DNA from 3 places in the Arthrobacter sp. Y3221157 genome. Region 2 is predicted to be linked to each of the others. Evidence: riboswitches for the same ligand, from Rfam matches in the RefSeq annotation. Region 2 holds a riboswitch; each other region holds the start of a gene.

The links. Region 2 has a riboswitch for cyclic di-AMP ahead of AC5RTT_RS08340 (LysM peptidoglycan-binding domain-containing protein). Riboswitches for the same ligand answer to the same signal wherever they lie in the genome.
Region 1: linked by a shared signal. The riboswitch ahead of AC5RTT_RS11755 (C40 family peptidase) and the one ahead of AC5RTT_RS08340 (LysM peptidoglycan-binding domain-containing protein) in region 2 are both predicted to bind cyclic di-AMP.
Region 3: linked by a shared signal. The riboswitch ahead of AC5RTT_RS12200 (aggregation-promoting factor C-terminal-like domain-containing protein) and the one ahead of AC5RTT_RS08340 (LysM peptidoglycan-binding domain-containing protein) in region 2 are both predicted to bind cyclic di-AMP.

The regions. Positions count from the first base shown of each region.
Region 1 covers NZ_JBNHFD010000040.1:24-9,472, reverse strand. The annotation lists gene AC5RTT_RS11785 (hypothetical protein) at 1-119, opposite strand, end outside; gene AC5RTT_RS11780 (cold-shock protein) at 323-706, shown strand; gene AC5RTT_RS11775 (DUF3027 domain-containing protein) at 713-1,327, shown strand; gene serC (phosphoserine transaminase) at 1,410-2,540, opposite strand; gene AC5RTT_RS11765 (iron-dependent transcriptional repressor DtxR) at 2,824-3,519, shown strand; cyclic di-AMP (ydaO/yuaA leader) riboswitch at 3,651-3,870, shown strand; gene AC5RTT_RS11760 (M23 family metallopeptidase) at 3,881-4,702, shown strand; cyclic di-AMP (ydaO/yuaA leader) riboswitch at 4,831-5,009, shown strand; gene AC5RTT_RS11755 (C40 family peptidase) at 5,080-5,763, shown strand; gene AC5RTT_RS11750 (NlpC/P60 family protein) at 5,924-6,697, shown strand; gene AC5RTT_RS11745 (HNH endonuclease) at 6,987-7,487, shown strand; gene mobA (molybdenum cofactor guanylyltransferase) at 7,540-8,214, shown strand; gene AC5RTT_RS11735 (DUF6457 domain-containing protein) at 8,230-8,523, shown strand; partial or broken gene AC5RTT_RS11730 (molybdopterin-binding protein) at 8,520-9,449, shown strand, end outside.
Region 2 covers NZ_JBNHFD010000022.1:2,887-12,335, forward strand. The annotation lists gene AC5RTT_RS08315 (DUF6841 family protein) at 1-217, shown strand, start outside; gene AC5RTT_RS08320 (hypothetical protein) at 323-751, shown strand; gene AC5RTT_RS08325 (ribonuclease Z) at 1,094-2,020, shown strand; gene AC5RTT_RS08330 (APC family permease) at 2,040-3,482, shown strand; gene AC5RTT_RS08335 (protein adenylyltransferase SelO) at 3,479-4,954, shown strand; gene AC5RTT_RS08340 (LysM peptidoglycan-binding domain-containing protein) at 5,089-5,946, opposite strand; cyclic di-AMP (ydaO/yuaA leader) riboswitch at 5,950-6,120, opposite strand; gene AC5RTT_RS08345 (aggregation-promoting factor C-terminal-like domain-containing protein) at 6,400-7,752, shown strand; gene AC5RTT_RS08350 (TraR/DksA family transcriptional regulator) at 7,774-8,130, shown strand; gene AC5RTT_RS08355 (DNA alkylation repair protein) at 8,085-8,714, shown strand; gene AC5RTT_RS08360 (DUF1810 domain-containing protein) at 8,698-9,141, shown strand; gene AC5RTT_RS08365 (glucose 1-dehydrogenase) at 9,145-9,449, opposite strand, start outside.
Region 3 covers NZ_JBNHFD010000043.1:737-10,185, reverse strand. The annotation lists gene AC5RTT_RS12240 (HNH endonuclease signature motif containing protein) at 1-652, shown strand, start outside; gene AC5RTT_RS12235 (zinc-dependent alcohol dehydrogenase) at 794-1,837, shown strand; gene AC5RTT_RS12230 (6-pyruvoyl trahydropterin synthase family protein) at 1,841-2,236, shown strand; gene AC5RTT_RS12225 (glycosyltransferase family 4 protein) at 2,241-3,335, shown strand; gene AC5RTT_RS12220 (nucleoside deaminase) at 3,345-3,848, opposite strand; gene AC5RTT_RS12215 (phosphatase PAP2 family protein) at 3,909-4,712, shown strand; gene upp (uracil phosphoribosyltransferase) at 4,725-5,360, shown strand; gene AC5RTT_RS12205 (glyoxalase superfamily protein) at 5,406-5,780, shown strand; gene AC5RTT_RS12200 (aggregation-promoting factor C-terminal-like domain-containing protein) at 5,843-6,577, opposite strand; cyclic di-AMP (ydaO/yuaA leader) riboswitch at 6,583-6,744, opposite strand; gene AC5RTT_RS12195 (hypothetical protein) at 6,923-7,099, shown strand; gene AC5RTT_RS12190 (winged helix-turn-helix domain-containing protein) at 7,822-8,685, shown strand; gene AC5RTT_RS12185 (SixA phosphatase family protein) at 8,749-9,276, shown strand; partial or broken gene AC5RTT_RS12180 (EamA family transporter) at 9,315-9,449, shown strand, end outside.

The DNA.
Region 1 (9,449 bases), on a different contig from region 2:
GACGGCGCCACCGACCCGGCAAAAGCGAGGGCCATCACTGCTCCCACGGCCACCAGGGAAAGCACTGCAATGACTGCGGCCGCGATCATGATGGGCCGCCGGTAGCGCGAGGGTGTCATGAATGTAACGCTACAGCGCTCCGGGCACCCGGCGTGAACGCTGTTGCCTGGCCCTGTTGGAAGCGTGAATAGGGCAGCGGGCAGGATAACCTTGAAGGATATAGACCAACACGGTTTAGAGCAGCCATACCTTGAACCCGCACAACAATGCGGATGCGGTGGCGGCTGGCCGTGTCTCATGACAGCAGAAGAAGGTTGATTACGTGCCTACCGGCAAGGTCAAGTGGTATGACAAGGACAAGGGCTTCGGGTTCCTGGCAGGCGAGGACGGCCAGGAGGTTTTCCTGCCCAAATCGTCGCTGCCCGAGGGCGTGACGGAGCTCAAGGCCGGCACCCGAGTGGAATTCGGCGTGGCCGACGGCCGCAAGGGCGCCCAGGCCCTGGGCCTGCGGGTCCTGGACAAGACGCCGTCCATCGCAAAGGCCAAGCGGCCCGCCGCCCGGGACCTCGCACCGCTGGTCCAGGACCTGGTGAGCGTGCTGGACAATCTGTCCGGCACGCTGTCCAAAGGAAAATACCCGGAAGGCAACAAGGGCAAGGCAATCGCGGCTGCCCTGCGTAAGGTTGCCGACGAGCTGGACGTTTAGCAGCCGATGAGTCCGGAAGCTGAACAGCCGCAGACGCAGGTGCACGACGCTGCAGGTGCCGCGACGGCTCCTGCAGCGGGAACAGCCCCGGCGGTGGCCAGGAACGCGCCAAAACGCCGGGCAGGCGTGCCGGTATGGCGGACCGGCAAGCCGGACGCCTTCCTTGCCGGTGCCGTCGATACGGCCCGCACCGCGCTGGAGGGCATCACGGCCGCCGGGGACATCGGGCGGCACCTCGCAGCCAAGAGCGAAGGCGACCGTTTGGTCACGCACCTGTTCGAGTCGAAGCTCGCCGGCTACGGCGGCTGGCAATGGTATGCGGTGGTAACCCGTAACTCCCGCTCCAAGGTGGTCACCGTCAGCGAGCTGGGCCTGCTGCCGAGCGAGGATTCGATCCTCGCTCCTGAATGGGTGCCGTGGGCTGAGCGCGTCCGTCCGGAGGACGAGCAGCAGCAGGAACGGGAAGCCTCCGAATCTGAAGAAACCGCACCGGCAGTTTCCGCCGCGGCTGTTGCCGAACCTGACGCCGATGCCGGTTTCACGGAATCCGACGCCGCCGATGCCGATTTCACGGATGATCCTGCCGCGCCGCCTAAGGCGAGCGACGCCGGCAGCGAGTAACTGCTGAACGTTCCCTGGCCGGGATACACAAACGGCGCCGTCCGGGCGAAACCCGGGCGGCGCCGTCGTACTGAAGGAAAGGCTACTTGCGGAGCTGGCCCACCACGTAGTCGATGCTGGCCAGCAGTGCGGAGACGTCGTCAGGCTCGATGGCAACGAACGTGGCAATCCGGAGCTGGTTGCGGCCCAGCTTCCGGTACGGCTCAGTGTCCACGATGCCGTTGGTGCGCAGTACCTTGGCTACGACGGCGGCATCCACTGATTCGTCGAAGTCAATGGTGGCAATGACGTTCGAGCGCTCATCCGGGTTGGCGACGAAGGGGGTGGCGAACTCGGCGGCGTCGGCCCAGCTGTAGATGCGCCCTGCCGAGTCGGCTGTCCGGGCCGCGGCGAAGTCCAGCCCGCCGTTTGAGTTCAGCCACTGCACCTGGGCGTCCAATGTCACCAGGGTGGACAGGGACGGGGTGTTGTACGTCTGGTTGAGGCGTGAGTTGTCAATGGCGGTCTGCAGGTCCAGGAAATCGGGAATCCAGCGGCCGCTTGCCTTGACCCGTGCGGCGCGTTCCAGCGCAGCAGGGGAGAACAAGCCAAGCCACAGTCCGCCGTCGGAGGCGAAGTTCTTCTGCGGGGCAAAGTAGTAGACGTCGCTCTCAGCCACATCGACGTCCAGGCCGCCGGCTGCAGAGGTGGCATCCACCAGCACCAGTGCATCCTCATCCGCGCCTGCCACCCGCTTGACCGGTGCGGACACGCCCGTGGAGGTCTCGTTCTGCGGCCAAGCATAGACGTCCACGCCGGCCTCTGCCTGCGCCACCGGCCGGGTGCCGGGCTCGGACTTGATGATGGAGGAGGCGTCCAGGAACGGTGCCTTGTTGGTGGCGGCCGCGAACTTGGAACCGAACTCACCGAAGGACAGATGCTGGGCCTTCTGCTCCACCAGGCCGAAGCTGGCAACATCCCAGAACGCCGTGGAACCGCCCACGCCCAGGACAACTTCATATCCTTCCGGGGCGCGGAAGAACTGGCTGAGGCCCTCGCGGACTGAACCGACGAGGTTCTTGACCGGAGCCTGCCGGTGCGAGGTGCCCAGGACGTTCTTCGATGCGGCGGACAGCGCATCAATCTGCTCCTGGCGGACTTTTGAAGGTCCGGCGCCGAACCGCCCGTCCTTGGGGAGGAGATCGGCAGGAATAGTGATGCTTGGTTCGCTCACGGGGGCTCCAATTTCGGCGTGGACGCGGCTTAGGTCCGGACGGGTGGATGGTCGCTGGCGCGCAATCGGCAATGACTGCATCGAAGGCCTTTCCCATTCTGCCTGAACAGCTGATTCGGCGGGAACCGGGACCGTCATAGTCCAGCCACTGAGACGGGTTGCCGGGCGGCTTCCAACTATTCGGACTAAGTCAAAATAGGCTAAGCTAGCCAACGGACTACGTCGCGGTGAACAGCGATACGGTGGGACAACGCAAGGTACTGCGCTCGAGGAGCTGAGCTGGATGACGGATCTGATCGACACTACGGAGATGTACCTTCGGACCATTCTGGAACTGGAAGAAGAGAACATCGTTGCCCTGCGGGCCCGTATCGCGGAACGCCTGCGCCACTCGGGTCCCACGGTGTCCCAGACCATCGGCAGGATGGAGCGCGACGGCCTGGTTGTGGTCTCCGGCGACCGGCATCTGGAGCTCACCGAAGTCGGCCGCAAGCGCGCCACCGAGGTCATGCGCAAGCATCGCCTGGCCGAGCGGCTCCTGGCCGACGTGATCGGGCTGGACTGGGCCTATGTGCACGACGAAGCCTGCCGCTGGGAGCACGTGATGAGCGAGCGGGTGGAGCGGCGCATCTACGAGTTGCTGGACCATCCCACCGAATCGCCGTACGGCAATCCGATCCCGGGCCTTGCCGCACTTGGTGGCCAGCCCGCTCTTGCCTCCGCTGATACGGTAACGAGCCTCCTGGAAGCCATGAAGTCCTACGGGCCTGCGTCGGAGGTCACGGTCAGCCGGCTGGCAGAGCCCATTCAGGTGGAGCCTGAACTGCTGTCCCAGCTCGATGAGGGAGGCATCCGCCCAGGCGCGGCGGTAACCCTTGAACGTGTGGGCGACTACATCTCGGTCCGCGTGCCCGGCATTGAAGGCGCTCTGGAACTTCCGCCGGAGGTTGCCGCACACGTGTTCGTTCACGTTCGCTAGGAAGGCCGAACCGCCCGGTGTGAGGCCGGTAACTCCGAGATAACGGAATTGTTACCTACGGCCTTAAGCCCCTATAGTTGAACCAAGCGTTGATACAAAAGCGTTACCTGATCCGGAGCCGAGCTCTGCCAGCGGATCGGGAGCACGAGTCACTAACTGGCAGAGGCGGGGGAACCACAAGCGGCAGCGGGGGACTGCCTTGGGGTGAAGTCCGTCAGCAGCAAGCCTCTTCCAGTGAAGGAATCCCTCAGCGGATATCTCTGTGCCGAAGCTTGCTTACGGCGGACCGGGTCTTTGAACTCTCTGACCCGAATCCGACAGCTAACTTCGCAGGCTTTCCAGAGAGGAATCCTTCTTGTCCATGCAGACCTCCAGGGGGCGCCGCCGCGCCGCTGGCCCCGCTTCGGCGCCGCGCGTCGCCGAAGTCATCCACACGGAGCGCCCCCGCGATCTCCACCGTGATGCGCGGCGCCGTCGGGGTCCGTTCCGGCAGATCACCGAGTTCGCCTCGGCGAGCGGCATCGGCCAGAAAGCCGGCATGGCACTGGCTGCCACCGGTTTGGTGCTCACCGTGACTGTTCCGGCGACCAGCCCGGTCATGGCCACCGACGGGGCTGGCCTTGCGCCTGTTGCGGCCACCGCTGTCACCCCGCAGCCCGCTATCTCCGCCGAAGCCGGAGCGCAGATCGACTTCAGCCGCTCGGCCGTAGTGACCCAGGCGGATCCGGACGGCAAGCTCAAGCAGCTCCTGAGCGCTCAGTCCGCCGGCGCCGTTTCCCGCGCCGCATCCACCGGAAGCCTGGGCGCCCCGCTGGCGTCGCTGACCACAGCCTCGCCCTTCGGTTACCGCGTCAGCCCCATCACGGGCGGATCCGGCGACTTCCACCGCGGGCAGGACTACGTTGCCCAGTGCGGGACCTCGGTTCTCGCGGCCGCCACCGGCACCGTGACGTTCGTCGGCTGGCACCAGTTCGGCGGCGGAAACCGTGTGGTGATCGACCACGGAAACGGCCTGGAGACCACGTACAACCACCTCTCGTCCTTCAATGTGACTGAGGGCCAGACTGTCTCGCGCGGCGAGGTTGTGGCACTGAGCGGAACCACCGGAGCCTCCACCGGATGCCACCTGCACTTTGAGGTGCAGGTCAACGGCGAAGTAGTGGATCCGACGGGCTGGCTCTAGTCAAATGATTGCTGACTCTCGAATTGCCGTGACCAGCCGTGACCTGAATGTGACATTCAGTCAAAACTCCTGTACCGTCTAACTCGCGTCAACTTTTCCGAAGTTGACGCTCTTGTGCGGATTGCCTAACTCTGCCACCGCTCAAGGTCCGTTCGCATTTCATCGTCTGGCAGGGGCGGGGGAACCAATTTTGGCCTTCTTCACGGAAGGCCTTGGGGTTAAGTCGCAAAGCTTCCTTGAAGCGCCGCGGCCGGGTGACTCCCATCCGAATCCGACAGCTCACCTCGCAGGCATTGGGAGAGGCTACCTTCGTGTCTTCACGCCATAATTCTGCGCGCCACCGTGCGCAACCGGTCCGTACCAACCCTTTGGACGCCGTGTCCAAGGCTGTTAGTGCCAACGCCGGGACAGTTGGTCGCCAGGCTGCTGTTGTTGCAGCCGCTTCCGGCCTTGTCCTTGCCATGGGACTGCCGGCCACCGCGGACACCACCGCCGGTGTCTCCGCTTCCACCGAGTCCGGTTCCGCGCAGACAGCACTTGCAGTCACCGCAGCACCTACCGCCACCGTTTCCTTCGAGCGCCCGGTGGTCACCACCGTCGCCGCCCCCGTTGTTGAACGCGTGACCGTGCTGTCAACCTCCGACGACGAGGACGAGACCGCCACCTCCGCCGAGTCAACCGCGTCAACCGCGGCAGAAAAGGTTGTTGCGACTGCCGCTTCTGCGGCCACCACCGGCCTCGCCGCCATTGCCTACACCGGCATTGGCAGCCCCTACGTCTGGGGTGGCACCAGCCCCACCTCCGGTTGGGACTGCTCGGGCTTTACCCAGTGGGTTTACGCCCAGGCCGGCATCAGCATCCCCCGCGTGAACGCATGGACCGCCATGACCCCCACCTCCACCCCCCAGCCGGGTGACCTGGTGATGCAGAACGGCGGCGCGCACGTCGGCATCTACGTCGGCAACGGCATGATGATCAGCGCACTCAACCCCTCCCAGGGCACTCTGCTGCACTCCGTCGCCGCCACCGGCACCTCCTCCTTCTACACCCTCGCAGGCTAATAGTTCTTGGGGCTTCGGCCCCGGGAACTATTTCTTTGCCCGCACTTTTTCGCTAAACCACCATCCCCGTTCGGGGCGCGCCGACGTACCCCCAAGATGCCGGCGCGTCCAAAACTCTCGGGTTGCCCACAGGCCCCGAGGTAATCGAAAGAGAGAACTGATGACTACTCGTGCTACCGCACGGCACCGTGCCGAGGTCACCAAAACCAGCTCGATCGCCGTCATTGCCAAGGCTGTGGGCGACAACGCCGGCGGCGTAGGTCGCCAGGCCGCCGTGATCGCTGCCGCCTCCGGCCTGGTGCTGACCAGCGGCGTCGCCGCCAACGCTGCCGACGCCAACATCCAGCGTGACTCCGCTCCGGCGTCCGCCCTGGAAGTTGAATCGGCCATCGAAGCTCCCATCTCCGCTGCTTCCACCATCGCCATCACCTACGAGAAGCCTGCCGTCACCACCACGCCGGCGCCCGTGGTCGTGGAAGAGCCCGAGGTTGAGGTAGAGGAAGCCGCGCCGGCGGCCCCTGCCCCGGTTGCCCAGACCGCTCCCGCTCCGAAGGTCACCGCCAAGGTTTCTGCTGCGTCTGCTCCTGCCGCTCCGGCTTCCGCCAGCGGCAAGGGTGCAGCCATCCTGTCCGCCGCCTACGCCCAGCTGGGTGTCATGCAGGACTGCACCATGCTGGTGACCAACTCCCTGGCGGCCGTTGGCATCAACTTCCACGATTGGCCTGCAGGCTACCTGTCACTGGGCCGCACGGTGAGCGCTGCCGAAGCCCAGCCCGGCGACCTGATCTACTACGCTGACGGCGGCGCCGGCATGGCGCACATTGCTGTCTACGCAGGCAACGGCCAGGCGGTCCACGGCGGCTACAACGGCAACCAGACGGTTGTCTTCAGCGCCAACGTTGGCTCCGGCCCGGTTTTCATCCGCGTCAACTAGACCCCGCGTCCCCGGCCGGCGCCCTCGACGGCCGGGGATGGAGAAAGGACCTCTGCCCACAAAGCAGGGGTCCTTTCCCTTTTAAGGGAAGCAGGCGGGGCCTGCGGCCGGTCCGTGCGGAGGGCTCCAGGAGATGCCTGCCAGCTGACGGATCAAATGCCTTCCCGAGGGCGATTAGCTGATAGTGCGCTTCTGTGTTTACTCTTGTGGTGTCGATCCATAGCCCGGACATGCCGAGGGCAGCCGGCCCTCGTGCCCCTGACGGGTGCGGCCGTGAAGAGGTACGTGCATGCGCACTCTCGTTCTGAATGCTGGATATGAACCGCTGGCGGTTGTCACTTTCCGTCGGGCGCTGGTGCTTGTGCTCACGGGCAAGGCGAGCGTGGTGGCCGAAGGGGACGACCCCGTGGTGGGGCCACAGGAAATACTGGGCCGCCCCTCGGTGATCCTCCTCAACCGCTACATCCGCCCGCGCTACAACCAGGCCACCGCCGTCAGCCGACGGGGTGTGCTGAGACGGGACGGGCACAAGTGTGCCTACTGCGGCAAGGCTGCGCACACGATCGACCATGTCCACCCAAAATCACGCGGCGGAGCCGACTCCTGGGAAAACCTCGTGGCTGCCTGCCTCCGCTGCAACAACGCCAAGGGTGACCATACGCCCGCGGAAATGGGCTGGAAGCTGCGCTTCGTTCCGGAGCCTCCGCGCGGCACCATCTGGCAGATCAAGGAGCTGGAGAAGCCCACCCCCGCGTGGGACCCCTTCCTGCTGCCCGAGCGCGCTGCCTGACCGGTCCTTCCCTGTTTGTGCGTCCCTGCCTGCCGCTGGCTAGGCTGGAACGGTGCAAGAGCCAATGCCGCATTTCGATGCCCTGATCCTCGCCGGAGGCCGGTCCTCCCGACTCGGCGGAGTGCCGAAACAGCACCTGCTTTTCGGCGGTGCCACCTTGCTGGAACGATCCCTTGATGCGGCGTCCGGTGCGCGCCGGACTGTGGTGGTCGGTCCGGATCCGGGGCGCCTGCCGGAGGGCGTTCTGTCCTGCCGGGAGCAGCCAGAGTTTGCAGGCCCCGCCGCCGCCATTGCTGCGGGGCTGGAGGTGCTGTCAAGGGCTGGCGGAGAAGCGGAGTACACGCTGGTGCTGGCCTGCGACATGCCGTTGGTGTCGGATGCCGTGGCCCGCCTCTCCTCTGCGCTGGCAGCGGAACTGGCTGGCGGCGGTGCCGGCAGGCCCGACGTGGTTATGGCCGCATCTGACGATGGCACTCCCCAAGGCAGGGCCCAGCCGCTGGCGGGTTTTTACCGCACGGCCGTGCTAAAAAAAGCCGTGCACGAGCTCGCCGCCAGGGGAGCCTTAATCAACGGCTCTGTCCGCTCCCTCCTTGCTAGTCTGGACGTGCAGCTTGTCACCGTATCCGCCGCCTCAACAGCTGATGTGGATACGTGGGACGATGCTGCCGCGCTAGGGATTTCCGCCGGCCACCACGACGATGACCAGGGCCGGCGCAGCCGCAGTTAACTTGGGAGGCAGTTCATGAAAAGCCAGGAAGAGACGCTGGAGGAATGGTGCAGGTCACTGCTCCAGGCCTATGAACTCGAAGACGTCCAGGTGGATATCAATGCCATTCTCTCGCTCGCCGGAGTGGCTGCCCACTCCGTGGTGCGCCCGGCCGCCCCGCTGACCACCTTTATTGCAGGCTATGCCGCCGGCCTCGCCTCAGGGGCAGGCCGGGCAACAGACGCCGCCTCCATGGACTCGGCCCTCGCCGTGGCCCGCTCCCTGGCCGCCGACTACGATGCTGAAGCCGCCGGGACTCCCGGCGAATGACGGAGGAGCCCCCCTCAGAAGCCGGCGAAGGCGAAGGGCAGGACGCGCATCACCATCTCGCCCACACCTGGGAAGAAGCCCGGCAGGCGGCTTTTGATGCCGCCACGCCGATCCCTGCCGGGCCCGTAGCGCTCGGCCTGGCCCTTGGACGCAGGCTGGACCAGGACATTGTGGCACTGCAGGACATGCCCCACTACGCGTCCTCCGCGATGGACGGGTGGGTAGTCAACGGGACAGGGCCCTGGATTCCGGTGGAACCGGGGACAAGGCTGGCGCCGCACCAGGCCAGCCCGATCGTGACAGGCGGCCTGATACCCCCCGGAGGCAAGGCCGTCCTTCGCAGCGAGAATGCCGTGCTGGGCAAAGACGACGACGGTCTGCCGATCCTGACAACGGGCGGCAATACGCGCCCCGGCGAGCCCCGGACCGGGCAGCATATCCGGAAGGCGGGCGAGGAAGCCATGGAGGGTGACCTCCTGGTCGCCGCCGGGGTGGAGCTGAATCCGGCCCATCTGGCCCTCGCTGCCCTCGCGGGGTATGACGAGCTGCGTGTCCAGGGGAAACCGCTGGTGCGGCTCCTGCTGACAGGCTCCGAGGTGGTGGCGCAGGGACTTCCCGTTCCGGGCAAGGTGCGGGACACGTTCGGTCCGCAACTTCCTGCGGTGGTCACGATGCTGGGCGGCATCGCCGGTGGCCAGCAAAGGATCGGTGACTCCTACCAGGAATGGCTCGCCGCCCTGGAGGATGTGGTCCCGGAGATGCCAGGCGTGCCGGACCTGCCCGCCGACGTCGTGATTACCACAGGCGGGACCGGCCGCTCCGGTACTGACCACCTGCGCAGGGCGGTGGCCGAATTGGGCGGGCGGCTCCTGGTGGATGGCGTGGCCATGCGGCCCGGGCATCCCGCCGTGCTGGCTGAGCTGCCG
Region 2 (9,449 bases):
GCAGTACGAAGGCGTCAACCACATCGAGAAGCATGTGGCAGTGCTGGCCCAGGCGCCAGGGAGTGTCTGGGCCGATGTCACATGGTTCTCCGGCGGCAGGGCCCGCGAGCGGTTCTGCTACCAGCTCGTGGAGGGGGCCGGCGGCTACCAAGTGGCTGTGCTGACGCCCATGGCGGTGGACGACGGCGAGGCGGAACCTGCAGCTCCGAAAGCATAGGCCGGCAGCACAAGTGGCGGGAGCGGGCAGTGCGTGGTTCACATCCCGGCCTTTTCATCAGTATGCTTACTATTGTTCGCCGGAGTTCAAGAGAAAGGCATCACCATGACTGAACAGAACCTCCCCGATGACAACCTTGAGGTGGTCGAGGAGAACGATGTGCTCCTTGATGAGACTCCCGGCGCCGGCGCGTCCCTCGAACTGGATCCCGTCAAGGGTCCGGACAGCTACCCTGGTGCGGCGGAGGACAACCCGGACCGCTGGCAGGAGGATCCGCTTCTCCAGGGAGAGGCTGTTTCGGGTGAAGAGGAGGATTTCCTGAGTGATCAGACGCTGCGCGACGAGACGGCGGAAGCCAGGTACAACGCGGGCGATGAGCAGGTGCCGCCGGATGCGCCCACCCTCGGTGAAGCCGTGGCGGACGTGGACTTCGGTGAGAACCCGACGGGGCTCGAAGCTGAAGCAAGTGACGACACCGAGAACTTCGGCGGGTCGCCGCTCAGCGAATTCGACCCCGAGGACCTGGAGCGCTGACATCAAGGATGGGGCATTGCACCCTAGCCGAAAACGGGATCACGACTAGACTAATAAGTAGGCTGATGAATATCAGTTGGTAGATCAGGACTAAGGGAGTTTCACATGAACTTGGGAAGCATGATCAGGAATGCCGCTGGACGATTCTCAGGCAGGACCGGAACCAGCGGAACAGTCCGCGGTACCGGGATGAATGCCGCCAGGCGGACGCCCCATGCAACGGGCGGCAGGACCGGCGGCATGGCCCAGAAGATTATGGGAATGCTCAGGCGGCACTAAAACCACCAAACCAGGAAGCAGGTCCCGGATACGTCCGGAACCTGCTTTTTGGTCCTTTCAGACATGCGTGAACTCGTCATCCTCGGCACCGCATCCCAGGTCCCCACCCGCACCAGGAACCACAATGGATACCTGCTGCGCTGGGACGGCGAGGGACTGCTCTTCGATCCGGGCGAAGGAACGCAGCGGCAAATGATCCACGCGGGTGTCCCGGCTACCCAGATCACCAGGATCTGCCTCACTCACGTCCATGGCGACCACTGCTACGGTCTTCCCGGCGTACTGTCCAGGATGGCCCTCGACGGCCTGGGGCATCCCGTTCACCTTCACTATCCGCTTGCCGGCGAGGACGTGGTCCGTGCCCTGGTCTCCGTGAGTTCGCCCGGCATCGACCTGCGCCTGCACCCCCATGGGGGAGCGGGGATCATCGCTGACGGACTGGAGATCCGGCCGCTGAAGCACCGCATCGATACCTACGGTTACAGGCTGGCGGAACCGGACGGCAGGACCCTGCTGCCAGACCGCCTGGTGGCAGCGGGCATCGCGGGCCCCGACGTCGGGCGCCTCCAGCGTGAAGGAACCCTCAACGGCGTCAGTCTGGAGGCCGTCAGCATCCATCGGCCCGGCCAACGCTTCGCCTTCGTCATGGACACCGCGCCCTGCGAAGGTGCTGAGGAACTGGCCGACGGCGCCGACCTCCTGGTTGCCGAGTCCACCTTCAGCGATGACGACGCCGGCCTGGCGCAGCAATACCGCCACCTCACCGCCGGGCAGGCAGGGGAGCTGGCGTCACGCGCCGGTGTCCGCACTCTGGTACTGACGCATTTCTCGTCCCGCTACGGCGACGACGCCACCGTGCTTGCCGCGCAGGCATCCGCACGCGCGGGCACGGCTGCCGTCACGGCCGCCTCGGACCTGCAGCGGATTCCCTTTCCGCAGCGGCGCAGCCCCGTGTCAACGTGGCACGCATCTTCCAGTCCCACCACCTGATCCGGCAAGGAGGCCGACAGTGAGCGCCACATCCGAGGAAGTCCAGGGCGTTACTCCGCAGGGCAGGGAGCCCGAGCTGAAACGGGTCCTGGGCCCCAAGCTCCTCCTGCTCTTCATCGTGGGGGATATCCTTGGCGCCGGCGTCTACGCCGTGACGGGCACCATGGCCGGGACGGTGGGCGGGATTGTCTGGCTGCCGTTCCTCCTGGCCTTCGTGGTGGCGACGCTGACGGCCTTTTCCTACCTGGAGCTGGTCACCCAGTATCCCCAGGCGGCAGGCGCCGCCTTGTACACGCACAAGGCGTTCGGCATCCACTTCGTCACGTTCCTGGTGGCATTCGCGGTGGTCTGCTCGGGCATCACCAGCGCCTCAACCTCGGCCAATGTGCTGGCGCAGAATTTCTTCGGCGGGCTGGAGGTCAACGGGGCCATGGGTGATCCCGGCCAGGGCGTGATCACCGCCGTCGCCCTGGCATTCATGCTCCTGCTGGCCGCCATCAACCTGCGGGGCGTGGGGGAGAGCGTCAAGTTCAACGTGGTGCTCACCGTGGTGGAAATGGTGGCGCTGTGCATCGTGATCGGCGTCGGGTTCTTCGTCATGGCCCAGGGCACAGGCAACCCCGGTGAGATCTTCGTCTTCAGCGACTACCAGGACAAGGGCCTGTTCCTCGCCGTCACCGCCGCCACCTCCATCGCCTTCTTCGCCATGGTGGGCTTTGAGGACTCGGTAAACATGGTGGAGGAAACGCGCAATCCCGAGAAGATCTTCCCCCGGACCATGCTGACCGGCCTCGGCATCGCCGTGCTCCTTTACATGCTGGTTGCAGTGTCCGTAGTCAGCGTGCTCACACCCACAGAACTGGAGGGAATCCGCGAAGCCGAAGGCGCGGCACTGCTCGAAGTGGTGCATAAGGGCTCGCCGGACTTTCCCATCGATAGGGTCTTCCCGTTCCTTGCCGTCTTCGCCGTGGCCAATACTGCGTTGATCAATATGCTCATGGCCAGCCGGCTGATCTACGGTATGGCCCGGCAGCAGGTCCTGCCGCGCCCCCTGGGCAAGGTCCTGCCGGTCCGCCGCACCCCGTGGGCGGGCATCGCCTTCTCCACGGTCCTGGCGCTGGGGCTCATCCTCTATGTGGCCAGCGATCCGGAAAGCAACATCGTCGCCAACCTTTCCGGCACAACGGCATTCCTGCTGCTGTGCGTCTTCACCGTCGTAAACGTGGCATGCCTGGTGCTGCGCCGGAAGCGGGATCCGAACCGCAAGGTCTTTTTCACCTCGCCCGGCCCCCTGCCCCTGGTGGCAGCCATCCTGTGTGCTTTCCTTGCCGGCCCATGGGTGGGACGCAACGTGATCCAGTACCAGATAGCCGGCGGGCTCATGGCGATCGGCGTGATCCTGTGGTTTGTCACCTGGCTGATCAACCGACGGACCAACCGCGGGGATAGGGTTAACCCATGACTACCGCTGCAGAATCAACGGTCATCCTCGAAAGCCGTTTCGCCAGCGAACTGGCAGACATGGCTGTTCCCTGGCAGGCGGAGGAAGCTCCGGAGCCCCGGCTCCTGGTCTTCAACGACGCCCTCGCGGAAGAGCTCGGGCTTGATGCCCGCTACCTGCGCAGCGCGGAGGGTGTGCGGTTGCTGCTGGGCAACCACGTGCCGGAGGGGGCGGCGCCGGTGGCCCAGGCCTACGCCGGGCACCAGTTCGGCGGATACTCACCCCTCCTGGGGGACGGGCGGGCCCTCCTGCTTGGCGAGATCCTTGACGCCAACGGCCGCCTGCGCGATATCCACCTCAAAGGCTCGGGCCGCACACCATTTGCGCGGGCAGGTGACGGGCGTGCCGTCGTCGGGCCCATGCTCCGGGAATACCTCGTCAGTGAGGCAATGCACGCGCTGGGGATTCCCACCACCAGGTCTCTCGCCGTCGTCGGCACCGGACGCCTGGTGCGCCGGGACGAGATGCTGCCCGGGGCAGTCCTGGCCCGGGTGGCCAGCAGCCACCTGCGGGTGGGGAGTTTCCAGTATGCGCGGGCCACGGACAACCTCGAGCTGCTGCGCCGCCTGGCGGACCACGCCATCAGCCGGCATTACCCAGCCGCCGCGGAAGCTGAGAATCCGTACCTTGCGCTTTTCCGGGCGGTGGTGTCGGCCCAGGCCGCGCTGGTGGCGCAATGGATGCTGGTGGGCTTCGTCCACGGCGTGATGAACACGGACAACATGACCATTTCCGGCGAGACCATCGACTATGGGCCCTGTGCGTTCATGGACGACTTCAACCCCGCCGCCGTTTACAGTTCCATCGATGTGGGCGGGCGGTACGCCTACGCCAACCAGCCTGTTATTGCCGAATGGAACCTGGCGCGCCTCGCCGAGTCGATCCTTCCGCTGATCAACGAGGACCAGGAGCAGGCCGTCGGTCCCGCCGTGGAGGCGCTGGGCGAATTCCGCAGGCAGTACAGCGATGCTTGGTTCGACGGGATGAGGATCAAGCTGGGCCTGCCCGCCAGCCCCGCCGGAAGCCCTGAGGCCGAAGCGGCATCCGAACTGGTGGACGGGGTGGTTGCGATTTTGAAGGACGGCCCGGTGGACTACACGCGGTTCTTCCGCAACCTGGGCGAAGCAGCGCGCGGAAATGAAAGACCTGTCCGGGGCATGGTCATGGACCTGGCAGCATTCGACGCCTGGGCCGGGCGCTGGCGGTCCATGAAGCCGGATGCGGACCGAATGGACCGGGTGAATCCCGTGTACATTCCGCGCAACCATCTGGTGGAAGAGGCGCTCGCTGCGGCCACCGGCGGCGACCTGGAGCCGTTTACCAGGCTCCTTGAAGCAGTGGGCGCCCCTTACGAAGAGCGACCAGGGCTGGAACGCTACGCCGAAGGCGCGCCGGAAGACTTCGGCAAGTACATGACGTTCTGCGGCACCTGACAGGCTGAGCCGCAAAATGGCGGCGGGCCCCGGTGGCAACACGTGAAGACGGCAAGGGCGGCAGCCGGGGTCTTCCCGGCTGCCGCCCTTATGTGCGCAGCTCTTGGTGCGGCTGCTTCAGTTGCGCGGGATAACTACGCTACCCGGACGAAGGAAGCTCCGCCGAGCCAGCTGATGGAGTGGACTTCGGTCTTGTAGCCGTCCACGCCGCCGCTGACAACCTGGCCGTCGCCGGCGTAGACGCCCACGTGGCCTGCAGTGATCACCAGGTCGCCGGGGGCGGGGGTGCCCACGGTGGTGCCGTACTGGTAGAACTGGCCGGGAGCCAGGTCACCGACGGACTTGCCGACGGAGCGGAGGGCCTTCTCCACCATGGCGGTGCAGTCCTGCTGCACGCCCAACTGGCTGTAGGCGGAAGCCAGGATGGCTGCACCCGTGCCGGTGCCGGTCGCGGCAGGTGCGGGGGCCGGGGCCGGAGCCGGGGCAACGGCCGCGGAGGCATAGTTCATGGTGGAGCCGGTGTTCGCCAGGGCAGGTGCGGCCGGGGCAGGAGCAGCCGCAGGTGCCACGTAGCCGGCGCCCGGAATGGTGATCTGGTCACCGGGGAAGATGATGGTGGAGATGTCCAGGCCGTTGGCGGCCAGCACATCGTTCAGGCTGACGCCGTGAGCGGCCGAGATGGCGCCCAGGGTGTCTCCGGAAACCACGGTGTAGACGTTGCCGGCGGCAGGGGCTGCGGCGGCGGGGGCAGCCACTGCGGCTGCCGGAGCGCCGTACGCCTGGACGCTAGCGGTCTCGGTGGTATCCGGGCCGGTTACGCCTGCATGGGCGGGAGCTCCAACACCGAACGCAATGCCGGACGCAGCGGCAACTGCGAGCACCGGACGGCTGAGCGTCCGTGCCTGGGACTTTGCGGAAGCAGCCAAGCCCTGGAGCGCGATTGAGCGGGCCGGAGTTGCGCGGTGACGGGCGGTAGGGAAATTTTTTGACACGTGTGATCGCCTCTCCCATGCCTGCGGGGTGAGCTGTCGGGTTCGGGTTGGAGATACCCGGCCGAAGGCCACCGCCCACAATGGACGGAGGCGCTATCGACTTAACCCCAAGGCCGTAACGGCCGTGGAAACTTGGTTCCCCCGTCCCTGCCAGCTGGAAAGCGATTGAATCCCGGGTCAGTGGCAGGGCTCGGCATACTGATGGGAATGTCCCGTTTGGGAGGGACACCTGAAGACCATAACCCGACCGCGCAGCGATTGTCACGTTTGGGTAACATACGAGGCGCTTCTATCATATTAAGCAAACGTTTGGAAGTACTAGCACACCTTTCTGACCTCGCGTGATATTTGGCAGCTGGCGTGGCCTGTTATTTATGTCACAAACTTATAAAGGTAGCGGGGGAGGCCGCCCAAACCCTCAACCTTGTGTTGAACCCGCTAAGCTTCTGAGCTATGCGCCTGGTCGGAAGCATGTTCAAGCCCCCGCTGTTGGGAGGGCTGCTGGCACTTGCCCTGGCCGGCCCCGTTGCCCTGCTTCCGGCGGCCGCGGATGAGGCTCCGCCGGGCGGGTACCCATCGTGGGAAGACGTTCAGAAGGCGCAGCAGTCTGAAGCCGGGAAGGCGGCCGAGATCGAGAACATCACAGGCCTGCTTCAAGGCCTGCGGTCCGAGTCCGAAGCGCTCGGGACGGCCGCCGTGGCATCCGCAGCCGACTATGCACTGGCGGACGCCGCCCTGCAGTCCGCAACGGCCAGGGTGGATGCCCTTGCAGGCCAGGCTGCCCAGGCGGACGCGGAGTTGCAGCGGCATCAACAGGCCGTTGGTGCGCTGGCCGCCAGATCGTACAAGACCGGCGGAACCACCATGGGATTCTTTGTGGCACTGGAAGCTTTGGAGAACAACAGCATCCACGGGCTCAACGTCGTTGAGGTGGTGGGAGCCAAGACGGCGGATTTGGTTAGCCGGGCGGAGGCCGCCGGCAAAGCCACCGCTGCGCTGGCGGAGCAGGAAAAGACCGCCAGGGCGGAGCGCGAACGACTGTCCGGAGAGGCGAAGGCCAAGCTGGACGCTGCCCGTTCCGCCCAGGACGCGGTGGCCCGCCAGGTCGCCGAAGAGCAGCGGCGCAGCGGAGAGCTGACCGCGCAGCTGGCGTCCCTCAAGGGCACGACGGCTGCGCTCGAGGGCGAATACCGGCAAGGCCAGGCGGCGCTCGCAGCCTATGAGGCGGCCCAGGCTGCCAAGCGAGCGGCTGCCGAGGAGCAGGCGCGCCGGCAGACAGCTGCAGATGCTGCCCTTGCCGGTGCTCAAAGACCTCCCGCTCCGGCAAACCCGGTCCCGGCAGCGCCGGTGCCAGCGAATCCCGCGCCGCTAAATCCGGCCCCGGTAAATCCTGCTCCCGTGAACCCGGCGCCGGCGAACCCCGCCCCTCTTGCCCCGGCGCCTGCGACCCCCGGCCCGCCCGCCGTCGTCGTGCCCTCCGTTCCAGGCGGGGCCGTCAACGATCCCGCTGCGGCCAAGAGCTACGCCTCCGGCCGCCTTGCAGCCTACGGCTGGGGCCAGGACCAGTTCCTGTGCCTCGCCCAGCTCTGGACCAAGGAATCCAACTGGCTGACCACCGCCACCAACCCCTACTCCGGGGCCTATGGGATTCCGCAGGCCCTGCCGCCCGGCAAGCTGGGAAGCGCCGGCAGCGACTGGCTTACCAGCTACCGTACGCAGATCGAGTGGGGGCTCGGGTATATCCGGGACCGCTACCGTACACCCTGCGCGGCCTGGGACCACTCCGTAGCCAGGAACTGGTACTGAGAAGCGCGCTAGGCTTTCTCCATGCCAGATTTTGAGCGGTTCCGGGTGCTGCTCGAGGAGGAGCGGAAGCGGAAGGCTGCGCTGCTTCCGGACCTTCGCGCGGACATCGCCTCGGCCAGTTCGGCCCGGCTCAATTCAAACGTCGACGACGAACACGATCCCGAGGGCGCCACGATCGCTTTCGAGCTGTCCCAGGCGGCCGCACTCCTGAAACAGAGCGCCGCCGGCCTGGACCAGGTGGAGGCCGCTCTCGCCCGGCTGGACGCCGGAACCTATGGCACCTGCGCCGTCTGCGGCGAAGCCATTGCCGAGGGCAGGCTGGAAGCCCGGCCATGGACCGCGTTCTGCATCAACCACGCCGCGGCAGGCCGGCAGTGACGGCGGGGCCGGAGGTTGTTGCCGCGGCGGCGGAATTCATCGACCGTACACTGCAGAACGAGGGCTCCTGGTACCGCGCGGACGACGTCGCCACCCGGCTGGGCGGGGTCCTCGCCTCCTACGGATCTTCCATAGGCGCTGTCCGGGGAACCGTCAGTGATGCGCTGCGGAAATTTAAAGCCCTGGACCACGATGCCGCCGTCCAGCTGGCCTCAGTCCTCTGGGGCCGGCCTAAACCTGGCCAACGGCCGGTCTTCGAGCGGCGGCTGGCTGCCGTGGTGCTGCTCCAAGCCAAGGCCGGATGGCTGCGCCACTCGGACCTGACCCGGATCGAAGGGTTCCTCCGCTCCGCCTCCACGGCGGAACTGGAAGGACCCCTGGTGGCCGATGTGGTGGCGCCGCTGCTAGCCGGGCTGCCGGAGCGCGACAGGCAGCGCGCCGATGTGGTGCTGGCGCGGTGGGCCCAGGACCCGCATGCCAGCCTGCGCCAGGCTGCAGCAGTACTTGGGCGGCCGCCCGGCGCCGGCTTCCCGCCCGGTCCCAACACCCCCCGACAAGGAGACATCCATGAACGATCCCTATGACCTTGAACGCTTCGTCGCTGCACAGGACAGCGGCGGGACATATGAGCAGGCCTTGTCCGAACTGCAGCTGGGCAGCAAGAGCGGCCACTGGATGTGGTTCGTCTTTCCGCAGATCGCCGGGCTGGGGCAGAGCGCCACCTCGCGGAAGTATGCCATCAGGTCACTGGACGAAGCCCGGGGATACCTTGAGCACGACGTGCTGGGTCCGCGCCTGCTGGAGTGCGCACAGGCCTTGACCAACCACGCCGGGCGCACGGCCGAGGATATTCTGGGTGGCATTGACGCCCGCAAGCTGCAGTCGTCCATGACGCTGTTCCTCCGCGCGGCGCCCGGCGAAACGGTGTTCAAGACCGTTCTTGCACAGTTCTTCGACGGCCAGCCCGACGAAACCACCGATGAACTGCTCGCCGGGCAGGACCAGGCATAAGAACTATGGGGTGGGGCTGCCGCCGTTGACGTTCAGCGTCTCGCCCAGCACGAAACTGGACTCGGGCGAGGCCAGGAAAACGTAGGCCGGCGCGAGTTCTGCGGGCTGGCCGGCGCGGCCCAGGGGAGTGGACTGCCCGAACTCCGGCAGGTCCTCCTTTGGCTGGCCGCTGCTGACCTGCAACGGAGTCCAGATGGGTCCCGGCGCCACGGCGTTGACACGGATCCCCTTGGGAGCGAGCTGCTGGGCCAGGCCCTTGGTGAAGTTGTTGATGCTGGCCTTGGTGGTGGCGTAGTCCACCAGCGTCG
Region 3 (9,449 bases), on a different contig from region 2:
CAGCCTTAGCGGACTCACAACCAGCGCGTTTCCCGGCGGCCCGGAGGTCGGGAAGGTTCCAACCCCGCGGGCAGACGTGATCGTCACCGTCCCGTGGTTCGCCCTGTTCGGCCAGACGGACGAACCAGCCATCCTGGACGGCTACGGCCCCATCCCCGCGTCCATGGCACGCAAACTCCTAACAGAAGGCGCCGATTCGTTCACCCGTGTCCTCGTCGATCCACGCGACGGGGCACCCCTCGAGATCGGGCGCGCCAGCTACCGGCTGACCAAGGCCATGCGACAAGCCCTGACCCTGCGGGACGGCAAATGCACTTTTCCCGGCTGCAACAACAACGCGTTGGACAACGAAGCCGACCACCTTCAATCTTGGCAACACGGCGGAACAACCGGCATCAGCAACCTGGCACAACTCTGCCCCAAGCACCACCGCCTTAAGCACAACAGCGGCTGGACGCCAACGAAAGCAACAGAAACCGAACCACCGGGCTGGATTTCACCGACGGCGAGGCACTACCCAGCCGAATTACCAGACTGGGAACCACCACAATGGCCCGCGGGAATCCTGCCGCCTGGAATTTTGACGCCGACGATTCTCCAAGGAAAACAAAGCCTCCTTGAGGACGCCGTTGTCGAGTATCTGTCCGGCTGACAAGGATTCTGGCGTGCCCGCCCCGCCGTACCACCGTGCGCCTGAACCGTCGCACTGCGCCGCCACCCGACGTCGCACATCGCCGCCACCCGGCGTCGGACTTTCCCCGCCCGCGGCTGTACGGCTAGATTCATCAGCAAGATGACTCATGCGCATGATTCCGTCCACGCCACTGCCTACTGGACCACGGCCCGGGAACACGGCGAGCTCCTGCCGGAGGAGCTCCCGGCTCCGGGTCCCGGCGAAGCCCTGGTGTGCGCCCTCTATTCCGGCATCAGCAAAGGCACGGAGATGGTGGTGCACAAGGGCGCTGTCCCGGCAAGGGTGGCCCAGGAAATGCGGGCACCCCACCAGGAGGGGCAGTTCCCGGGGCCCGTGAAGTACGGCTACCTGTCGGTGGGCGTGGTGGAGGAGGGGCCGGAGGAATGGAAGGGCCAGCGGGTCTTCTGCCTGAATCCCCATCAGGACCGTTACGTGGTGCCGGTCTCGGAGCTGACCCGGATCCCGGATGACGTGCCCACCCGGCGCGCAGTCCTCACGGGAACCGTGGAGACTGCCGTCAACGCGCTGTGGGAGGCCGGACCGCGGCTGGGGGACCGGGTGGCGGTGGTCGGCGCAGGGCTGGTTGGCGGCATGGTGGCCACCCTCCTGCGTACCTTCCCGCTGTCCCGCCTCCAGCTGGTGGACCTTGACCCAGGCCGAAAAACCCTGGCGGACGCGCTGGGCGTCGACTTCGTCCACCCGGATGACGCGCTGGCCGACTGCGACATCGTCTTCCACTGTTCCGCCTCACAGGAAGGCCTGGAAAGAAGCCTGCAGCTGGCCGGCGATGAGGGGGACGTCATCGAGATGTCCTGGTACGCCAACCGCGAGGTCACCCTGCCGCTCGGCGAAGACTTCCACGCGAGGCGCCTGTCCATCACGGCCAGCCAGGTGGGCGTCGTGGCCCGCGCCCGGCGCCACCGCCGCACCAACGCGGACCGCCTGGAGCTTGCGGTGTCCCTCCTGAAAGATCCGGTGTTCGATGCGTTCCTCACCGGGTCGTCCCCATTCCAGGAACTGCCCGAGGTGGTGCAGGGCCTCGCCCACGGCACCATCGACGCCCTGTGCCACGTCATCGAGTACCCGCAACACAACGCAGAACCGCAGCAGCCAGCCCCCATCCATCCCACAGACCAGAGGTAATGCATGTTCAGCCTGACCGTCCGCCGCCACTTCATGATCGCCCACAGCCTGCCCCGGGAAGCCTTCGGTCCCGCGCAGGCCCTGCACGGGGCAACCTTCGTCGCGGAGGTTGCCTTCCGCCGTCATTCGTTAAACGATGACGCGATCGTCCTGGACATCGGCGCCGCCGGAACCTTCGTCGAGGAGGTGCTGGCGGGACTGAACTACCGCAACCTCGACGAGCACCCTGACTTCGCGGGCAGGCTCAGCACCACCGAGGCGCTGGCGCAGTACATCGCGCAGGAAGTCGCGGGAAAAATTGAAAACCACGACGACGGCCGGCACCTGCAGGGCATCGACGTCACCTTGCGCGAAAACCCGGACGCCTGGGCCACCTACTCGCTGGACCTGAGCGCCTAGAACCATGCGCCGTATCCGCCTGCTGGTCCCCGGCAACATCCACCACCACTCCGGCGGCAATGCATATAACGCCAAGCTGGTCCGCGGGATGACGGAGCTCGGGGCCGACGTCGAGGTTGTGCCCGTTGAAGGCGCCTGGCCGGAACCCTCAGCCAAAGACCGGCGCCGGTTCGGGGGCATTATCGGCGCCTGGGGTCCGGAGGCGGAGCAGGAGCCTGCCGTGGATATCGTGGACGGGCTCGTCGCCGTCGGCGTCCCGGACGAACTGGAGTATGCAGCCAAGGCCGGGCGGCAAGCCTGGGTCCTGGCCCACATGACAGTCGATGTAACGGCGGATCCTGGCCCGGTGGAACGTGAGGCGCGGGCCATGCGGGCAGCCTCCGGAATCATTTCCACCAGCACCAGCACGGCGGCCATCCTGAGCGAGCGCCACGGACTGGCCGGCATCCGCGTCGCCCTCCCCGGCGTCGATCCCGCACCCGTGGCACCCGGCTCCCGCCCGCCCCGCCTCATTGTCGTGGCGGCCCACCTGCCCAACAAGGACCAGTTGCTGACCGTGGAAGCCCTCGCCCTGATCAAGGATCTTGAGTGGAGCGCGGCCATGGTGGGGTCTGACCAGGCGGACCCGGATTACGCGGCGGAGGTGCGGGCCGCCGTCGCCGCCAGCGGGTTGGACGACCGGCTCAGGATCACTGGCGAGCTCCTGGGCGACGCCCTGGAAGATGCGTGGGACGCCGCGGACCTGAGCTTGCTGGTGTCCCGTGTGGAGGCGTTCGGCATGGTGGTCACCGAGTCACTGGCACGGGGAATCCCGGTGGTGGTGCGGCAGGGGACAGGTGCAGAGGAAGCGCTCGGGCTGGCACGGTTGATAGACGACGACGGCGGCGCCAGGCTTCCCGGCGCGGCCGTGCCGCTTGTGCCGGGGGACCGGGAGAACCCCGCGAGGCTCGCCGGCGTCCTGCGCCACTGGCTGCGGGACCAGGCAACGAGGGACGAATGGCGGGCGGCCGCGCTGGCGGCCCGGGACCGGCTGCCGGGGTGGAACCAGACGGCAAAAATCGTCCTTGAGGCGTTGGAGCCCGGGGAGGCGGCGGGGTAGGACTTCCCGCTACAGACGGCTGCGGTGTCCAGCGAAGAAGTCACGGAGCAGTTCCGCGCATTCGGCTTCCCGCACCCCGGGGTAAACCTCCACCCAGTGGTTGAGCCGGCGCTCGCGCAGGACGTCGAACACCGATCCCGCGGCGCCTGCCTTCTCGTCCCAGGCACCGAAGACAACCCTGGGAATCCGGGCGAGGACGATAGCGCCCGCACACATGGCGCACGGCTCAAGGGTGACCACCAACGTGCAGTCGGACAGCCGCCAGCCGTCGGCCTTCCCGCCGTCGCGCGCGGCAAGCTCGCGCAGCCGCTCCGCTGCCTGGCGGATGGCCACCACCTCGGCGTGCGCCGTGGGGTCCCCAAGCTCCTCCCGCTGGTTGCGTCCGGAACCCAGCACGGCGCCGTCGGGCCCCAGCACCACGGCACCGATTGGCACATCTTCTGTTGCAAGGGCGCGGCGGGCCTCCACAAGGGCAAGACCCATCCACGTGTCGTGTTTTCCAGTGGAGACCATGGCTCAATGATAGTTTCGAAGGATACCCTGAGCCCGTGACGACCAGCGCCGGGAGGCACAATGAGCACCGTCCGTGACCGCGTTGACAAGTGGTTCAAACCCTATGCCGCTCTGTGGCTGACCATGATCATCGGTGGAACCCTGGTGCTCGCCATGGCACTGCTGGGCGCCGAGGTGTATTCGGACGTGGTGGATGAGGAAGGCCTCGCAAGCCTCGACATTCCCGCACTCGAATATTCGCAGTCGCTCCGGAACCCGGAAACGGATGCCGTCGTCACCGCGTTCACCAACATCGGCGGCGGGACCGGGATGCCCATCCTCGCGAGCATCCTCACGGCCTGGCTAACGTTCCTGAGCCGATCCTGGCGGCCCCTGATCCTGGTGGGGGGTGCGGCTGCGGTGTCCACCACGGCTACCACCGTCGGCAAGCGGCTGGTGGGCCGGACCCGTCCGGACCATACGGAGGCCGTGCCACCCTACGAAAGCACGCCGTCTTTCCCCAGCGGCCACACGCTGAACACCACCGTGGTGATCGGCGTGCTGCTGTATATAATCTGCCTGCAGTTCTACAAGCTGTGGGTCCGGATCACGGCCATCACAGCGGGCGTGATCTTCATCATCGCGATGGGGTTGAGCCGGGTGTTCCTGGGGCACCACTGGCTGACTGACGTGATGGCCGGATGGCTGCTGGGCCTCGCCTGGGTGTTGATGGTGATCCTTGCCCACCGGCTGTTCCACCTGATCAGGCGCAGGGAGCACGTGGGCCCGGCACCCGATTTTGAGCATCCAGTGGTGCGGGATGTGGTGGTTGATGCCCTGCATCACGACGGCCCCGGCGGGCACGGGAAGGATAACGCCGGGTGATAGTTTTGACGCATGCGAACTCTCGTTGTGGACCACCCGCTCGTCGCCCATAAGCTCACCGTCCTGAGGGACAAAAACACCCCGTCCCCGGTGTTCCGGCAGTTGACCGAAGAGCTGGTGACCCTCCTCGCCTACGAGGCGACCCGCGAAGTCCGCACCGAACCCGTCACCATCGAAACGCCCGTCAGCAGCACCGTGGGAACCGCATTCACCAAGCCCACCCCGCTGGTGGTACCCATCCTGCGCGCCGGCCTGGGCATGCTCGAGGGCATGACCAAGCTCGTCCCCACCGCAGAAGTGGGATTCCTCGGCATGGCCCGGGATGAAGAAACCCTGGACATCATCACCTACGCCGAGCGGCTTCCCGAAGACCTCACCGACCGCCAGATCTTCGTCCTGGACCCGATGCTCGCCACCGGCGGAACCCTGCGCGAGGCCATCAAGTTCCTGTTCAAGCGCGGCGCCTCGGACGTCACCTGCATCTGCCTGCTGGCCGCACCCGAGGGCCTCGCCAAGCTGGAAGAGGAACTCGCGGACGCCAACGTGACGATTGTCCTGGCATCCATCGACGAGAAGTTGAACGACAAGTCCTACATTGTTCCCGGGCTCGGGGACGCGGGCGACCGCCTGTACGGCATCGCCGGCTGAGGTTCAAGCCTTCCAAGACCATGGGCTCAGCCGTAGCCTGTGCCCATGGACTGGAAACTTGAACTCGTGTTCGTCCCTGTGTCCGATGTGGACCGTGCCAAGGATTTTTACGTCAACAAGGTTGGCTTCAACGCCGATTTCGACCAGCGGCCCACCGACTCCATCCGCTTCGTCCAGCTGACTCCGCCGGGCTCGGCCTGCTCCATCTGCATTGGTGAAGGACTTACGGACGCCCCTCCGGGGACCGGTTCCAACCTCCAGCTGGTGGTCAACGACATCGAAGCCGCGCACCGCCACCTTAAGGAGAACGGCGTGGACGTCAGTGACGTGGACGTGCAGGACTGGGGCCACTTCGTCTACTTCGCCGATCCGGACGGCAACAGATGGGCAGTGCAGTACATCCCGGGGCGCGATTCTTAAGCCCAAAATTCCCCGGCCCTCACGCACGGACAGCGGAAGGGCCGGGGAAATTCAGCAGGGGCTTAGTACCAGTTGTTGGCGTAGTGGAAGTTCAGCGCGCCACAGGGGGACTGGTAGCGCTCCTTGATGTAGTTCAGGCCCCAGTTGATCTGGGTGCGGTAGTTGGTCAGGTAGTCCGCACCGGCGCTCGCCATCTTCTCGGCGGGCAGGGACTGGACGATGCCGTAGGCACCGCTGCTGGGGTTGGTGGCCGTGGTGGTCCAGTCGGATTCCTTGGTCCAGAGCGTCACCAGGCACTGCATCTGGTCCTGGGCCCAGCCGTAGGAACCAAGCTGGCCGGCGGCGTAGGCCTGCGCGCCTGCCGGGTCATTGACCGCGACGACGGGAGCCGGCTCGGGTGCAGGTGCCGGAGCGGGCTCCGGTGCGGGTGCGGGCTCGGGTGCCGGAGCAGGCTCAGCCGCGGGGACGGGCTCCGGCGCGGGTGCGGGGGCAGGCTCGGCGGCCTGGGGAACAACGTTGATTTCGGCGGGGGCGGGAGACTCGGCCGGGTTGGACCGGATCTCGCTCTTTTCGATGCTCATCTGCGCATCGGAGTCCGCCGCCGTGGTGCTTGTGGTGGACGCCGCGGGAATAAAAGCATTCGTCGCCTGGCCAGCGGCGCCGAGGCCTACCAGCAGGGCACCGGACGTTGCGAGGACCGCGGCACGCTTGCCGAGGGTGAACTTCTTGCCTTCATGACGCTGGGAATCGCTGTCGGAACCCTGTTTCGGGCGCGGTTTAGCCGGGAATGTAAACATGATGAATCGCCTCTCACACCTGCGGAGTTAGCTGTCGGGTTCGGATGAGGGCATCCGGCCACACGGAAATATCACGTGCTGGCTTAACCCCAAGGGCAAATCAGTGCCCGGGACGGTGGGTCCCCCGCCTCTGCCTTCGATCAATCGGAATCCGGGAAGTGGCAGAGCTTGGCGTCATCCGGATATACGGCCCGAACGGGACCCGTACCCAATCGACGCTACAGGAGTTCAGCGCTTAAGTCACATTTAGGTAACGGACATCACGATGACGGCGCGTCGACTTGTGCCAATCGGCGCACAAGGGCAGGTCGAGGGCCGTGCGTCTGGCCCGACTGTGATGCGACCGTGACCATCCCTTCGTCGGCCGGGCCTATTCATTTCACTTTGGACAAGCCCATTCCGCTGGTTCCCTCCGAACCGGAGCGGGACGACTTCCGTGCTGAAGGGCTTGGTGACGTAATCCTCGACGTCCGCTGCCTGGCCCACGGCGCGGTCCTAGGCGGCGTCCATTGCGATGAGTAACAGCGCCGGGACCTCCGGTGTGGACGGGCGGACCCTACCCGGCAGTTCGAGCCGTCGAATTTGGGAGCATCGCATCCAGTGGTCACAGTCCAGTCGGCTGGTTGCATGCGGCGCTCGCAGCCGGGACGAATTCGGCCCAGACGCGTAGGCCAGGTGCAGGGAGCGGAGGTGATCCTGGGCCGCTGGGCCGATAAACGCCGGGCTTGCGGGAAAATTTCTTCCCTTGCTCCGCGCGCCGCTGGACACGCGCCCCGGCAGTAGGGGGCGATTTTGGCAATTCGCACTCACTTGAATAAAAAACTCCGCGGTGCTGCCTTTCGCGAAGAATATTCTGCCAACAGCCCTTTTCGTGGGGGCAAATCGGATAACGAATGTTATTCTTTGGCTCCCGCCAGAATCGTGATCTGCGCCACAATAGAGCATTTCGTCTCACAATGCGGACGATTCGGTCCATTGTTACTTGCAAGTTGCCATTGTTACGCTGCACACTTCCAATGTGAACAAGAACTCAACAGCACCTGCAGCCGCAGAATATTGGCCCAGCACATCAGCTGCTGCCGACATGCGCTGTTGTCGAATGCACGCCTGACCTTCTCCACCCCTCGAAGTTCTTAGGCATTCGCCCCCCAGCCCAGCGTCGGGCGCCCCTCCCCAGTTCGCATTGCGGGGAAACCCAGCATTCGAGCCGCGATGGCGGCCATTCACATTGAGGTAAGCAATCCATGTCTGTTGCATCCGGATACGTCCACATCTCTGTCCGTAACGCCGCCAAGGCGGGCCAGCCTTCCGGCCTCCGCCCCGGATTTGGCCCGCGCCCGTCAATTTCGCCGTCTTCCGGAAGCAGCTTTCCCGCCCAGGGCTACGCGCCGCAGGGCTACAACCCCAACTCCTACGGGCAGCTCCGCGCCGTTCCCACGGCCGACTCCGCTCCCGTAACCGCACCCACGCCCGTGGTGGCAGGACCCAACGCCGTGCGCCCGGTTGCCAATGACAATGTTGCCCGCGGGTTCGTCCTGTACATGGGCATCGACGAGGAAACCGCTGCGGCTGCCGGTACCTCAATCGCCAAGCTTGCCCAGGAAATCCGCGCCTACGCCCAGTCCCTGGTAACCGGCGCCGAAAGCTACGCAGCCGTTGCCGTTGCCCCCGCCGGCACCCCAGGTTCCGCGCTCGACGTCGTCCGTTCCACCTTCGGCGACCCCACGGTGAACTCCCGCCAGCGCACCGAGACGCCCCGTCCGCAGCAGCCGCAGGAGCCGCGCCCGTCCGGTGTCCTGATCGATCTTGCCCGCCGCGAAGTCCACCTCGACGGCGAATCGCTCAACCTGACGTTCAAGGAGTTCGAGCTCCTCAACTACCTGGTGGAGAACGGCACCCGCACCGTGGGCCGCGACGAACTGCTCGAAGGCTTGTGGCGGAACGCCGAGGAAGTGCCCAACGAGCGCACCATCGACGTCCACATCCGCCGCCTCCGCTCCAAGCTGGGCCGCCTCGCCAACACGGTACGCACCGTCCGCGGACAGGGCTACCGCTTCTACGAGCACCCGGAAGTAGTGGTCTGGGCCGCTCCTGAATACTCGATCTGACCCAGGTCTTCCAACCAGCACCCGGCCCGTTTGGGGCGGGTGCTTGTTCGTTAAGCTTGGGGCATGAGTGAGCACCATCTTCGCCGCCTTGTGATCATGCGCCATGCCAAGGCGGACTGGCCCGGCGGTGTGCCCGACCACGAGCGGCCGCTGGAGGAGCGCGGCCACCGGGAGGCGCCGCTGGCCGGGCGCTGGCTGCTCAAGCACAACATCGTCCCGGACTTCATCCTCTGTTCCAGCGCCCTGCGCACGCGCCAGACCTGCACCTGGGTGTGCTCGGAGTTGGGGGACAAGGCACCCACGCCGAAGCTGGAGGACGGCCTGTATGCCGCGTCCGCCCTCCGCATGCTCTCCGTCATCAACCACGTGCCGGATACCGTGACAACGCTTATGCTGATTTCCCACCTGCCGGGCGTGCAGGACCTGGCCATGCACCTCGCCTCCCGCGATTCCGACCACGACGCCTATATGGACGCGGCCACCCGTTTCCCCACCAGCGCACTCACCGTACTGGAGACGGAAAAGCCCTGGGCGGAACTGGACGGGCAGGATGCCAGGATCATCAAGTTCAAGGTGCCCCGCGCCCATTAGCCCCGGTTCCGGCGGGTGGTTCTGGCAGAGTAGGGAGCGTGAATCTCCGGGACTCCCTGCTTGCAGTGCTGGTGGCCGTGCTGTGGGGCCTGAACTTCGTGGCAATCGACATCGGCCTGCACCCGGGCGGCGTGGAGGTGCCCCCGCTCTTGTTCGTGGCCATGCGCTTCATT